DNA from 4 places in the Rhodococcus sp. NPDC058532 genome. Region 3 is predicted to be linked to each of the others. Evidence: riboswitches for the same ligand, from Rfam matches in the RefSeq annotation. Region 3 holds a riboswitch; each other region holds the start of a gene.
What was found. Region 3 has a riboswitch for cobalamin ahead of ACFWQG_RS10565 (FecCD family ABC transporter permease). Riboswitches for the same ligand answer to the same signal wherever they lie in the genome.
Positions count from the first base shown of each region.

Region 1: another riboswitch for cobalamin. It lies ahead of metE (5-methyltetrahydropteroyltriglutamate--homocysteine S-methyltransferase); the one in region 3 lies ahead of ACFWQG_RS10565 (FecCD family ABC transporter permease).
Region 2: another riboswitch for cobalamin. It lies ahead of ACFWQG_RS00410 (ABC transporter substrate-binding protein); the one in region 3 lies ahead of ACFWQG_RS10565 (FecCD family ABC transporter permease).
Region 4: another riboswitch for cobalamin. It lies ahead of ACFWQG_RS10005 (CbtB domain-containing protein); the one in region 3 lies ahead of ACFWQG_RS10565 (FecCD family ABC transporter permease).

Region 1 is NZ_JBHXNU010000001.1:77,373-80,538, forward strand. It holds gene pgi (glucose-6-phosphate isomerase) at 1-1,385, opposite strand, end outside; cobalamin riboswitch at 1,571-1,713, shown strand; gene metE (5-methyltetrahydropteroyltriglutamate--homocysteine S-methyltransferase) at 1,895-3,166, shown strand, end outside.
Region 2 is NZ_JBHXNU010000001.1:85,533-88,698, forward strand. It holds gene prpB (methylisocitrate lyase) at 1-238, shown strand, start outside; gene ACFWQG_RS00400 (bifunctional 2-methylcitrate synthase/citrate synthase) at 235-1,356, shown strand; gene ACFWQG_RS00405 (hypothetical protein) at 1,368-1,661, shown strand; cobalamin riboswitch at 1,695-1,887, shown strand; gene ACFWQG_RS00410 (ABC transporter substrate-binding protein) at 1,914-3,166, shown strand, end outside.
Region 3 is NZ_JBHXNU010000007.1:25,495-28,660, forward strand. It holds gene ACFWQG_RS10550 (hypothetical protein) at 1-21, shown strand, start outside; gene ACFWQG_RS10555 (class E sortase) at 53-865, shown strand; gene ACFWQG_RS10560 (hypothetical protein) at 866-1,018, shown strand; cobalamin riboswitch at 1,058-1,275, shown strand; gene ACFWQG_RS10565 (FecCD family ABC transporter permease) at 1,399-2,436, shown strand; gene ACFWQG_RS10570 (ABC transporter ATP-binding protein) at 2,436-3,166, shown strand, end outside.
Region 4 is NZ_JBHXNU010000006.1:180,343-183,508, reverse strand. It holds gene ACFWQG_RS10015 (DsbA family oxidoreductase) at 1-173, shown strand, start outside; gene ACFWQG_RS10010 (CbtA family protein) at 261-1,052, opposite strand; gene ACFWQG_RS10005 (CbtB domain-containing protein) at 1,043-1,237, opposite strand; cobalamin riboswitch at 1,266-1,401, opposite strand; gene ACFWQG_RS10000 (antibiotic biosynthesis monooxygenase family protein) at 1,549-1,860, opposite strand; gene ACFWQG_RS09995 (MarR family winged helix-turn-helix transcriptional regulator) at 1,901-2,293, opposite strand; gene ACFWQG_RS09990 (MFS transporter) at 2,394-3,166, shown strand, end outside.

The sequences.
Region 1 (3,166 bases), on a different contig from region 3:
TTGCCCGGCATCACCTTGTGCGGCACCAGTTCCGGGTCGGTTCCTTCCGCAGCGATCTCCTCGGCGGTCCGGCCGAACGCGAGGACCTTCGTCTGGGCGAACAGGTTGCTCATCAGCACGTCGTGCATCGACCCGACGCCGTCGATGGTGGCGAGATCGTCGGTGGGTTCGGCGAATCCGATGAAGTCGGCGGGCGCCAGCCGGGTGCCCTGGTGCAGCAGTTGGTAGAAGGCGTGCTGGCCGTTGGTGCCCGGTTCACCCCAGAAGATCTCCCCGGTCGGCGTCGACACCGGGGACCCGTCGGCCCGCACCGACTTGCCGTTCGACTCCATCGTCAGCTGCTGGAGGTAGGCGGCGAAGCGGCCGAGGTCGTTCGAATACGGCAGCACCGCACGCGAATCCGCGCCGAAGAAGCTCGAGTACCAGAGGCCGATCATGCCGAGCAGGACCGGGGCGTTCGACTCGAGTGGCTGCTCGGCAAAGTGCCGGTCGATCAGGTGGAATCCGGACAGGAACTCGCCGAAGGCGTCCCGGCCGATCACGCACATCAGCGACAACCCGACCGCCGAGTCCACCGAGTAGCGGCCCCCCACCCAGTCCCAGAACCCGAACATGTTGGCCGGGTCGATGCCGAACTCGGCGACCCGATCGGCGTTCGTCGAGACCGCGACGAAATGCTTCGGCACCGCCTCCTCGCCGAGCGCCGCCACCAGCCAGCGGCGGGCGGCCGTCGCGTTGGTGAGTGTCTCCAGCGTGGAGAACGTCTTCGAGGCCACGATGAACAGCGTCGTCGCCGGGTCCAGGCCTGCCAGCTTGCCGACCAGGTCGGCGGGGTCGATGTTGGAGACGAACCGTGCGGTGACGCCGGAGTCGACGTAGTGGCGCAGCGCCCGGAACGCCATCACCGGACCCAGGTCGGAGCCGCCGATGCCGAGGTTGACGACCGTGGTGATCCGCTCGCCGGTGGCGCCGCGCCACTCGCCCGACCGGAGCCGGTCGGTGAACCCGCCCATCCGGTCGAGGACCTCGTGCACGTCCGCCACCACGTCCTGGCCGTCCACGATCAGCCGCGCGTCCCGCGGCAGTCGCAACGCGGTATGCAGGACCGCGCGGTCCTCGGAGGTGTTGACATGCTCGCCGCGCAGCATCGCGTCGCGCCGCTCCTCGACGCCTGCCGCGCGCGCCACCTCGACCAGCAGGCGCAGTGTCTCCCGCTCCACCCGATGCTTGCTGTAGTCGATGTACAGGTCACCGGCGGTGACGGTGAGCTCGGTGCCCCGGCCCGGATCCTCGGCGAACAGCTCACGCAGCTGTCGGTCGGCAACCGACTCGTGGTGCGTGCGCAGCGTCTGCCAGGCGGGGGTGGTGGTGATGTCGAGGCTCATGATTTCGACCCTATCGGCCGCGGTCGGGGAACGCTGGTGTGCGCCGGACCGACCAGGGTCCGATGCGGGTCCGCGGGCGGCTATCGTGGTCGGTGCAGTCGGTTTGCCGCGTCCCGGTCATGAGGAGCCCCGAAGTACTTCGGCGCGGCGTCGAATCCCGGTCGGGCATGCTCCGGCCCGGGGTGAGAGGGAACCCGGTGAGAATCCGGGACTGTCCCGCAGCGGTATGCAGGAACGACCGCCGTCACACGCACTGGGTGAGAGCCCGGGAAGCGACGGCCAGTAGGTCGGGTCGGACACGGCCCGGTGCCCGCGAGTCCGAAGACCTGCCCTCTGCGCCGGGCACGCCGTGCCCGGCGGTTCGTCGCCTCGTGGACAGGGCGGGTGGACCTGTATGCGGCACTGCTCCGCCCAGGATGGGCGGCACAGCCACGTTCCGTGGCAGGGCTTCGTCAGGTGTACCCGTCTGCCGGTGACGGCCACACCTACGTACGCCATGGAGCAGTTTCGTGACCGCTACACCTTCTGATCAGCCACGCTTCACCGCGACCGTGCTGGGCTCGCCGCGGATCGGGCCCCGCCGCGAACTCAAACGCGCCATCGAGTCCTACTGGGCCGGTCGCCTCGACCGTGCCGGACTCGACGAGGTCGCACGCACCCTCCGCGCGCAGACCTGGACCGGCCTCCTCGCGGCCGGCATCGACTCGGTGCCCGTCAACACGTTCTCCTACTACGACCAGGTCCTCGACACCGCCGCGATGCTCGGTGCACTGCCGGAGCGCGTCCGCGGCATCGCCGATCCGCTCGACCGGTACTTTGCCGCCGCCCGCGGCACCGCGGACGTCGCGCCACTCGAGATGACGAAGTGGTTCGACACGAACTACCACTACCTCGTGCCCGAGATCGGGCCCGGCACCACGTTCGAGCTCGACGCCTCCAAGGTGCTCGGCGAGCTGGACGAGGCGATCGCCGAGGGCGTACCCGCCCGTCCGGTCGTCATCGGACCGGTCACCTTCCTGCTGCTGTCGAAGGGCGTCGACGGTGCCGACGGCCTGCTCGGCCGCATCGACGACCTGCTTCCGCTGTACGAGGACCTGCTCGGACGCCTCGCCGCCGCCGGGGCCGGGTGGGTGCAGCTCGACGAGCCGTCGCTGGTCCAGGACCGCACCGACGCCGAGATCGAGACCGCGCGCCGGGTCTACGAACGACTGTCGGGCCTGACGGAGCGTCCCGCGATCCTCGTCGCGTCCTACTTCGGCAACCTCGGCCCCGCCCTGCCCGCACTGGCGAGCACCGCCGTCGAGGCGATCGCGGTGGACCTCGTGCACGGCGATGCCGACGCGCTCGCGGCGGTGCCCGCATTGGCCGACAAGCTGGTGGTGGCGGGCGTCGTCGACGGCCGCAACGTCTGGCGGACCGACCTCGAGAAGGCGGTGGCCTCGCTCGACGCCCTGCTCGGGTCCGCCGGTGCGCTCGCCGTCTCCACGTCGTGCTCGCTGCTGCACGTCCCGTACAGCCTCGCGGCGGAGACCGGCCTCGACGACGCGCTGCGCTCCTGGCTGGCGTTCGCGGACGAGAAGGTCATCGAGGTCGTCGCGCTGGCGACGGAGCTGGCCCAGGGCACGCGCGCCGCCGCCGACGCGTTCGCCGCCTCCGCGGCGGCCGTCGCGTCGCGGCAGGGCGATCCGCGGCTGCGTAACGACGAGATCCGTGCCCGCGTCGCGCAGGCGCTGACCGCGGCCGGTCGTTCGCCCGCCGACCAGCGTCGCGTCGTGCAGGCC
Region 2 (3,166 bases), on a different contig from region 3:
TCCGGCGCAGATATTGCAGGACATCGGCTACAACGCCGTGATCTACCCGGTCACCACTCTGCGTCTCGCGATGGGAGCGATCGAGGCCGGGCTGCGCGAGATCCATGCGAGCGGTACGCAGGAGGGTCTCGTCGATCAGATGCAGACCCGCTCCCGACTGTATGAGCTGCTCGAGTACGAGCGCTACAACGAATTCGATTCCGGAGTCTTCAACTTCACGCTCGGAGGGAACCAATGACGAAGGCAGTCCCGACGATCCACAAGGGGCTCGCCGGTGTCGTGGTCGACACCACCGCGATCTCGAAGGTCGTTCCCGAGACCAATTCGCTGACCTACCGGGGATATGCGGTGCAGGACCTGGCCGTGAATTGCACCTTCGAGCAGGTTGCCTACCTCCTGTGGAACGGCGAACTGCCCACCGACGCCCAACTGGGGCTGTTCTGTCAGCGTGAGCGGGCCAGTCGGCGCGCCGATCGTTCCCTACTCTCGCTCGTGGCGAGAATGCCGGATAACTGTCATCCGATGGACGTGGTCCGCACCGCGATCAGCTGGCTCGGCGCCGAGGACCCGGAGGAGGCGGACAACTCTCCGAAGGCCAATCGGGAGAAGGCGCTTCGCATGATGGCTGTGCTGCCCACGATCGTGGCGGCCGATCACCGTCGTCGCCACGGCCTGGACCCGATCGCCCCGCACAGTCATCTCGGGTTCGCCGAGAACTTCCTGAACATGTGTTTCGGTGAGATTCCGGACCGGGAGATCGTGCACGCCTTCGAGGTGTCGCTGATTCTGTACGCGGAGCACAGTTTCAATGCCTCGACGTTCGCGGCGCGCGTCGTCACCTCCACACTGTCGGACATCTACAGTGCCGTGACCGCCGCGATCGGCACCCTCAAGGGTCCGTTGCACGGCGGCGCGAACGAGGCGGTCATGCACGCCATGCTTGAGATCGGTGAGCCGGAACATGCCGAGGCCTGGATGCGCGGCAAGTTGTCCCGCAAGGAAAAGGTGATGGGCTTCGGCCACCGGGTCTACAAGAACGGCGACTCGCGCGTACCTGCGATGCGTACGGCGTTCCTCGACGTCGCCGCGAAAACGGATGGCGGCGCCTGGGTTCGCATGTACGACATCCTCGAGCGCACCATGAGTGATGCCACCGGGATTAAACCGAATCTCGACTTCCCCGCAGGTCCGACCTACTACCTGATGGGCTTCGACATCGAGGTCTTCACCCCGATCTTCGTGATGAGCCGGATCACCGGGTGGACCGCGCACATCATCGAGCAAAGCGAGTCCAACGCGCTAATCCGACCGCTCAGCGAGTACACCGGCGTGGCACAGCGTGCGGTGGGAGCCTGAGCACCGGTTCGGTGGCGCGGGTCCCTGCCCTCGCGGCGGACTACGTCGATGCACACCTGTGGACGCGATCGGCGTTGACCCTGCGGGACCGCAGGCGGCTGATGTCCTTCGCGGTGTCGCGGTCGGCGCCGAGTCCCGCGGTCGCACATCTGGTCCTGCATGTCTTCCGGTGCACTGACGTGTGCCGCCCGTGGCACGAGTTCGTCGGACTCACCACCGACGAACTCGCCGCCATCCTCCGGGACACGGTGATCGCCCGCGACCACCTCGTCCGGGTCTCCGCACGGCACGAGTGTCTCGGCTGAACCTGCCCGAACGGCAGCGCAGGTCGGCGACACCGCCGCCCGAGTTGTCGGCTTTCGTCTTGTACTGTTCGACCCGACGCAGGGAACACCGGTGCGAATCCGGGGCTGTCCCGCAACTGTCACCGAGGAGCGAACCCCCACGCTCGGCCACGACCGCATGGTTGGAAGGCCGGGGGCGAGTGCTGATCCGGGAGCCAGGACACCTGAGTCGGGGGCCGGACACACGAAGGCCAGAACACCACGAGGATGGACATGAACAACTCGATATTCACCACCCGCCCGGGGTGGCGGGCCGCGCTGCGTGCGGGAGCACTCGCCGTCACCGTGGTCGCCGTCGCCGCGGGCTGCTCGTCCGGATCGGGCGCGTCCGACGGCGTCGCGGACGACCACCTGACGATCTACAACTCCTACAAGATCGCGGGACTCGATCCCGCAGCCACCGGGACGAACTGGCTCTTCGACTGGGGCGTCGCCGAGAACCTGCTCCAGGTCGACGAGGACGGCGCGATCTCGCCGTGGCTCGCGGAGAGCGTCGAACGCCGCGACGACCTGACCTGGGTGATCGAGCTCCGTGAGGGCCAGACCTTCCAGAACGGCAAGCCCGTCACCCCCGATGCGGTTGCCGCGGCCCTGACCCGGCAGATCGAGAAGTCCACGGCCGCGCAGGTCTACCTCGCGCCCGGCACCCGGGCCGTCGTCGAGGGCGGTGCCGTCGTCCTGCGCACCCCGAGCCCGAACGCGATGGTGCCCGCCGGTCTCGCCGCCCGCGACAACTCGCTGCAGATCTACGACGTCGAGGCCGTCGAAGCCGCGGCCGGGGACTCTGCGAAGATCGTCGGCAGTGGCGCCTACACCGGCCCGTACGCCATCACCGAATGGACCCCCACGGATCTCGAACTTGCCCGCTACGACGGGTACTGGCAGGGGATGCCCGCACTCACCGGGATCAGCGTGGACGTCGTCCCGGACGAGCAGGCCCGCATCGCTGGCGTCGAGAGCGGCGAGGCGGACATGGCGTTCTACCCGTCGACCGGCGCCCGACTCGCGCTCGACGGTCGCACCGACGTGGCGGTCAAGAACTCCCCGATGGCGTTGCAGTCCCTCCTCGTCGAGATGAACCTCAAGGAGGGCATCTTCACCGACACCGACGTCCGGAAGGCCTTCACCCTCGCCATCGACTACCAGGGCATCGCCGACAACATCGGCAACGGCTCCTTCGCCGCCGCAGGGGGGCTGTACCCCGACGTGATGCCGTACGCGGTGGACAACCAGAAGCTCGACCTGGACGAGGCGAACTCCCTCCTCGACGCTGCAGGCTGGGTGTCGGGCGCCGACGGTGTCCGTACCAGAGACGGGCAGCGTCTCACCGTTCGGTTCGTCACGCAGGCGCAGGGACCCGAGACCACCGACGTGGCGATCGGCATCCAGGAGCAGGTTGCTAAGGCCGGCTTCGACCTGCAGATCGACGTCGCCGAAGACTCCGCTGCGGTCAAGGAGAACCCGGC
Region 3 (3,166 bases):
ACGATCGACGCGAACAGCTAGCTCGACCCGGCCGCAAAGGAGGGCCCGCCCCATGCGTGATGCCGTCGTTCCGGTGCGGGCCCGGCCCCGGCCGGGCGCAGGCCAGGTCACCGGTGAGCTGCTGCTCACGGCGGGGGTCGTCGTCCTGCTGTTCGTGATCTACGAGGCGTTCTGGACCAACATCGTCTCGGGTCGGTTGCAGGACGAGGTCGACAACGGCCTCGCGCAATCGTGGGCGCAGGGTTCCGGGGCCGCCGGTGACGCGCCGGTGGCCCCGCCGGTCCCGACGCCCGGAGAAGGGTTCGCGCGCCTGCACTTTCCGACGCTCGGCGCCGCGTACGCGGTCGTCGAGGGCACCAGCAACGAGGACCTGAAGGCGGGCCCCGGCCACTACACCGACACGCAACTGCCCGGCGAGCCGGGGAATGTTGCGATCGCCGGGCATCGCAACGGATCCGGTGCGGTGTTCGAACACCTGGACCGACTCGGCGCCTGCGACGCCGTCGTCGTGGAGACCAGAACCGAATGGATGACGTACCGGCTGCTGCCGCTCGCCGCCGCCGCACCCGAGCGGCGTGCTGCGGCCGCGGACTGCCTGCGCCCCGAGCAGATCGACCGGGTCGCGGGCGGCGACTATGCGCACGTGCTTGGTCGACACATCACCGTGCCCGGCGACGTCGCCGTCGTCAATCCGCTGCCCGGAGCCGAGTGGGTCGAGCCGGGCCCCTGGCTGGAGAGCGTGTTGACGCTCACCACCTGCCATCCGCTGTTCTCGAACGCCGAACGGATGATCGTGCACGCCGTTCTCGTCGAGACGACCCCGAAGTTCGCGGGCACCCTGCCCGTGGCATTGCAGGAGCACTAGATGTACGGCTACTTCTGGGGTGTTCTCCCCGGACCCCGACCGGTGAAGGTCCTGCTGGCGACCGTTCTCGCCGCCGCGGTGTTCCTGCTGCTCATGGAGGTCGTGTTTCCGTGGGTGTCCGAGCAGATGCCCTACTCGGACGTCACCGTCTGACGGCCCGCCCTGGCCGGTTCGCGGTGCCGACCCTGAGTGCTACTGTGGCCGCGCGTTGGTTACCGCCCGGCTCGTGCCGGGTGGTTCGTAAGAGGGAATCCGGTGGGAAACCGGAGCTGCCCCGCAGCGGTGTGTGGAAACGACCGCGGCCATCAGCACTGGGTGTGAGCCCGGGAAGCGGCCGCCAGTAGGAGAATTCGGGTTCGCCCGATCCGTGTCCACGAGCCCGAAGACCTGCCAGCGCGGCCATGCCGCCGGCGTGGTCGCCTGTCGACTCCGAGGGAGCGGTCGACGAGGATGCGGGCACCGCTGTGCCCGCACGTCGTTGCGCGCACCGCCCGGTGAGGCTGGCACCTGCATCCAGGTGAAAGTGGTCGATGATGCGCCGACTGCCCGTGGCCCCGTTGGCCATCGGCCTGGTGGCCGCGCTCGCGGTCGTCTCCGTCCTGGCGTTGATGCTCGGCACCGCACCCGTTCCCTGGCGTGATACCACCGGATTCCTGTGGGCCGAACTGACCGGCGGGCCGGTCCTCGCGCCGGACCTCCCGAACTATCGGATCGTGACCGACTCCCGACTGCCGCGAGTGTTGTTGGCCGCGTTGGTCGGTGCCGGATTGAGCGGGGTCGGGCTGATCGTGCAGGCGATGGTGCGCAACGCGCTGGCCGACCCGTACGTGCTGGGCATCTCCTCGGGTGCCTCGGTGGGCGCCACGTCGGTGGTGCTGTTCGGCACCTTCGGCGCGCTCGGCCTGTACGCGCTGTCGACCGCCGCGTTCCTTGGCGCGCTCGGGGCCACGATCCTGGTGTACCTGATGGCCCGGTCGTCGGCGGGGCTGGTTCCGCTGCGCCTGGTCCTCACCGGGACCGCCCTCGGGTACGGGTTTTCCGCTGCCACAACGGTGTTGGTGTTCATGGCACCGCACGGGGACGCGGCGCGGTCGGTGATGTTCTGGCTGCTCGGCAGCCTCGCCGGTGCCACCTGGCAGGCGGTGCCGCTGGCGGCGGCGGTGACCGTGATCGGGTTGGCGGTCATCGCGGCCTGTGCGCGCCGGCTGAACGCGCTGTCGATGGGTGACGAGGTCAGCGCGGCGCTCGGGATCGACGCGAGCCGCTTCCGGCTGTTGCTGTTCGTTGTTGCCGCGGTCATGACCGGATGTTTCGTGTCGATCTGCGGCGCCGTTGGTTTCGTCGGGCTGGTGGTACCGCACGTGGCCAGGCTGCTGGTCGGCGCCGACCATCGCCGGCTGATCGTGGTGACGCCGTTGCTCGGCGCGGTGTTCCTGGTCACCGCGGACCTGCTGGCCCGCACCCTGATTCCGCCGCAGGAACTTCCGCTGGGGGCGATCACCGCCGCGGTCGGGGTCCCGCTGTTCGTGCTGCTGATGCGGCGCCGCGGCGCCCTGGTGGGGGTCGGCTGATGCGGGTCGACTATCGGGACGTCACGGTCGAGATCGGCGGCACCCGGATCCTCGAGGCGGTGACCCTCGCAGCCGAGGAGGGCACCTTCGTCGGCGTCGTCGGGGCGAACGGTAGCGGCAAGTCCACCCTGCTGCGCTGCCTGTATCGGGCGTTGTCGCCCGCGGCGGGCCGGATCCTGGTCGGCGGCACGGACATCGCCGCGATCAGCATGCGCGAGAACGCACGTCAGGTCGCGGCCCTGACCCAGGACAGCCTGATGCAGTTCGACTTCACCGCGGCCGAGGTCGTGGCCACCGGCCGCCTGCCGCATCAGTCGGCGTTGCGCAGAGCCGACCGCCGCGACGTCGGCCTGTGCCGCGACGCGCTGGCGACCGCCGACGCGTCGCACCTCGAGCACCGCAGCTTCCTGTCCCTATCCGGCGGGGAGCGGCAACGCGTCCTGATCGCCCGCGCGCTGGCGCAGCAGCCGCGGGTGCTGGTGCTGGACGAGCCGACCAACCACCTCGACGTCCACCACCAGTACAGCGTCCTGACCGCGGCCCGGAACCTGGGCATCACCGTGATCGCGGCGCTGCACGACCTGAACCTGGCCGCGCAGTACTGCGATCGGCTGTTCGTCCTCAGCGGTGGCCGGCTCGTGTGCACGGGGACACCGGACGAGGTCGTGACGGCCGACGTGCTGCGGCGGTGGTTCGCGATCGGCGGGCACGTCGTCACCCATCCCCGGCT
Region 4 (3,166 bases), on a different contig from region 3:
CCGGGGTCCCGTTCTTCGTCGCCAACCGTGCAATCGGCGTCTCGGGTGCGCAGCCCGTCGAGGTGTTCACCCAGTTGCTGGAGCGGGCGTACGCCGACGCCAACCCGATCGTCACCCTCGCAGGCGCGTCGGACGCCGACGGCTCCTGCACCGACGGCTCCTGCGCCGTCTGACCCCACCCGCGGGTTCCCTAATGTCACATTCGGGATCGTGAGGTGACCGAATGTGACATTAGGGAACGTTGGGTACCGGGGGTCGGGCTAGCTGGCGACGGCGGGCGCGCGCTGCGCACGCCCGGCGCGCTCGGTGAGAAACGCGAAACCGAGGCCGAGTGCCAGCCACAGCGTTGCCTGGATCGCCAGCGACGAGACCCGGAACTCCCACAGCAGGGTTGCCGGGAAGTCCTCCCCGACCTCGTTGACCCCCGGCATCAGCACATAGCCGACCGCGACGATCGCGAGGAAGGCCAGGGACGGCGCCCCGACCTGCACGGACAGGTAACCGGTCGACGCGACGAGCCGGGCCACGTACGCGGCGACACCGACCGCAACCAGTCCGAGGACCACCGTCGCCAGCCACAGCCAGGTGCGCTGATTGATCGTGTCGGGGTCGCCGACCGCGGGCGGGTTCGCCGGGTACTTGAAGAACGGCACCGCCTCGATCGCCAACCAACCGGCCCCGGCCAACGCCAGTGCGAGCGCCGGACCGGACATGGCGGTGACCCGCCGCGCGTAATGCGCGACGACGGCGAAGATCGCGCCGAGCGCGAGGCCGGCGAGCGTGGTCGCGAGAAACAGGCCGATGCGCTGGCCGTCGCGGCTGACCAGGGCATCCTCCCCGTGCGAGTGCCCCTCCTCGGCTGTCGCCCCGCCGTGCGCGCCCGCGTCGGCTGCGTGGTCCTCCGCCGGGGCGGCGGACTCCTCGATCGCGATGGCCGCATCGATGTGCGGTTCGCCGATCACGAAGGCGACGGCGCCGGCAAGCAGGCCCGCGACGAGGCCCGCGAGCAGGCCGCGGATGAGGAGTTTCGTGAAGTTCTCGGTCAGTGGCACGGCAGGCCCAGCAGGTGGCGACCGTCATGCATCAGTTCGTGCATGTACATGCCGGTGCGCGAGACCGCGCCCTGGTCGAACCCGACCAGGTACAGGGTCAGCATCGCGAGCAGGACGACACCCGCGATGATCAACGCGACACCGACCGATTCGGTCGACGTGCTGGGGGTGTGAACGACAGCCATAGGTTCCTCCTGGGATAAACGCGTCCCGCAAAGTCCATGCGATGGCGGCGGGGTCTGGCTGTCGAGGCAGTGCCTCGATCACAGTGGCGCGACCGCTCCGGAGTTGCACCGGAATTCCCGTCCGACATCGCTATTACTGGCGCACTGTCGCACCGAGGCGCCCGCCGTGTCAATTGGGACGAATCCCCCGCCCGCGGTACGGAACCGGCCGTGCCGCGGGCGAATCCGGTCAGGATGTCGCCGATCGTGGCTGCGACCACCGCGTGCCTGCCGCGCAAAATACCGGGCAGGCACGCGCAGGACCGTTGTGGTCAGCCCTGCTTCGCCGCGACGTCGAGCACGACCTCGAACTCGAGCAGCGAGGCGCCGGTCGCGACCGGCTTCTTCGCCTCACCCGCGTGCGCGGCGCGGGCGTCGCCGTCCCGCCACGCGGCGAAGGCGTCCTCCGATTCCCATTGCGTCACCACGAAGTAGCGGGTCTCCCCACCGGTCGGGCGCAGCAACTGGAAGCCGAGAAACCCGGGGGAGTTCTCAACGGTTCCGGCGCGCTGCGCGAAGCGCTTCTCGAGTTCGGGACCGGCGCCCTCGGGCACCTCGATTGCGTTGATCTTCACCACTGCCATGGCCGAGAGGGTACTCCCGATTCCTGCGAAGACCGCGACCTCACTCGGCGGTGGCGGCGCCGTCGCCGAGATGCTCGGTCAGCACGGCCATCTGGGTCCTGCCCGCATCGGCGTGCACCGCGCGTCCGGTGTCGGTCACGTCGACGAAGACGCCGCGACGGTCCGATTCGCACAGTGATCGCGCCACCAGGCCCGCCTTCTCGAGGCGGGCAACGCTGCGGGAGAGCGCGCTCGGGCTGAGGTACATGTCGGCGGCCAGTTCCTGCATGCGGGGATGCCTGCAGGTGACCGACACCAGCCGGTCCAGCGTCTCGAAGTCGCTCATGCTCAGCCCGTGTGCGCTCTGCATCCGCCGGTCGAGCTCGCACGCGATGCCGTTGTACCGGCTGAGCAGGGCGCGCCAACTCTCGCGCAGCTCCGCTTCTGAGGTCATGGCCGCATCATAGTGCGGCCCACAGATCAGTGCAAGGAAAATAAATGCAAAGAGAATTTATGCTTGTGCATTGATTGCACATGCATCTAGTCTGGCTGGCGTGACTTTCACCGAAACCGCCCCGAACCCAACGACATCGGATTCCTCAGTCCCGCAGCAGGGTTGGACCGGCCGGCTGTGGGGGATCCTCGCGGTGCTCTGCGTCGTGATGTTCCTGGACGGACTCGACGTCTCGATGGTCGGCGTCGCGCTCCCGTCCATCGGCACCGAACTCGGCCTCGACACGACCTCCCTGCAGTGGATCATCAACGGCTATGTGCTCGGCTTCGGCGGCCTGCTGCTGCTCGGTGGGCGCACCGCCGACCTGCTCGGCCGTCGCCGGGTCTTCCTCGCCGCACTGGCCGTCTTCGCGGTCGCCTCGTTGATCGGCGGCCTCGTCGACAACGGAACCCTGCTCATCGTCACGCGCTTCGTGAAGGGCCTCGCCGCGGCGTTCACCGCCCCGACCGCGATGTCCATCCTGACCACCACCTTCAGGGAGGGGCCTGCCCGCAACCGGGCGCTATCGATCTTCTCGGTGTTCGGTGCCAGCGGCTACTCGTCCGGCCTGATCCTCGGGGGGCTGCTCACCAGCGCGGGCTGGCGCTGGACATTCCTCATGCCGGTGCCGTTCGCGGCCGCGGCCCTCGCGGCGGCGTGGGTGCTGATCCCGCGGGACCGGCCCGCCGACAGCGGTGGTCACGACCTCGGTGGGGCGATCACCCTCGTCGCGGGCATGATGCTGGCCGTTTACACCGTCGTCTCCGCCCCGTCGCGGGGCTGGGCGGATCCGCTCACCCTTGGATCGTTCGCGCTCGCCGCCGTCCTGCTCGC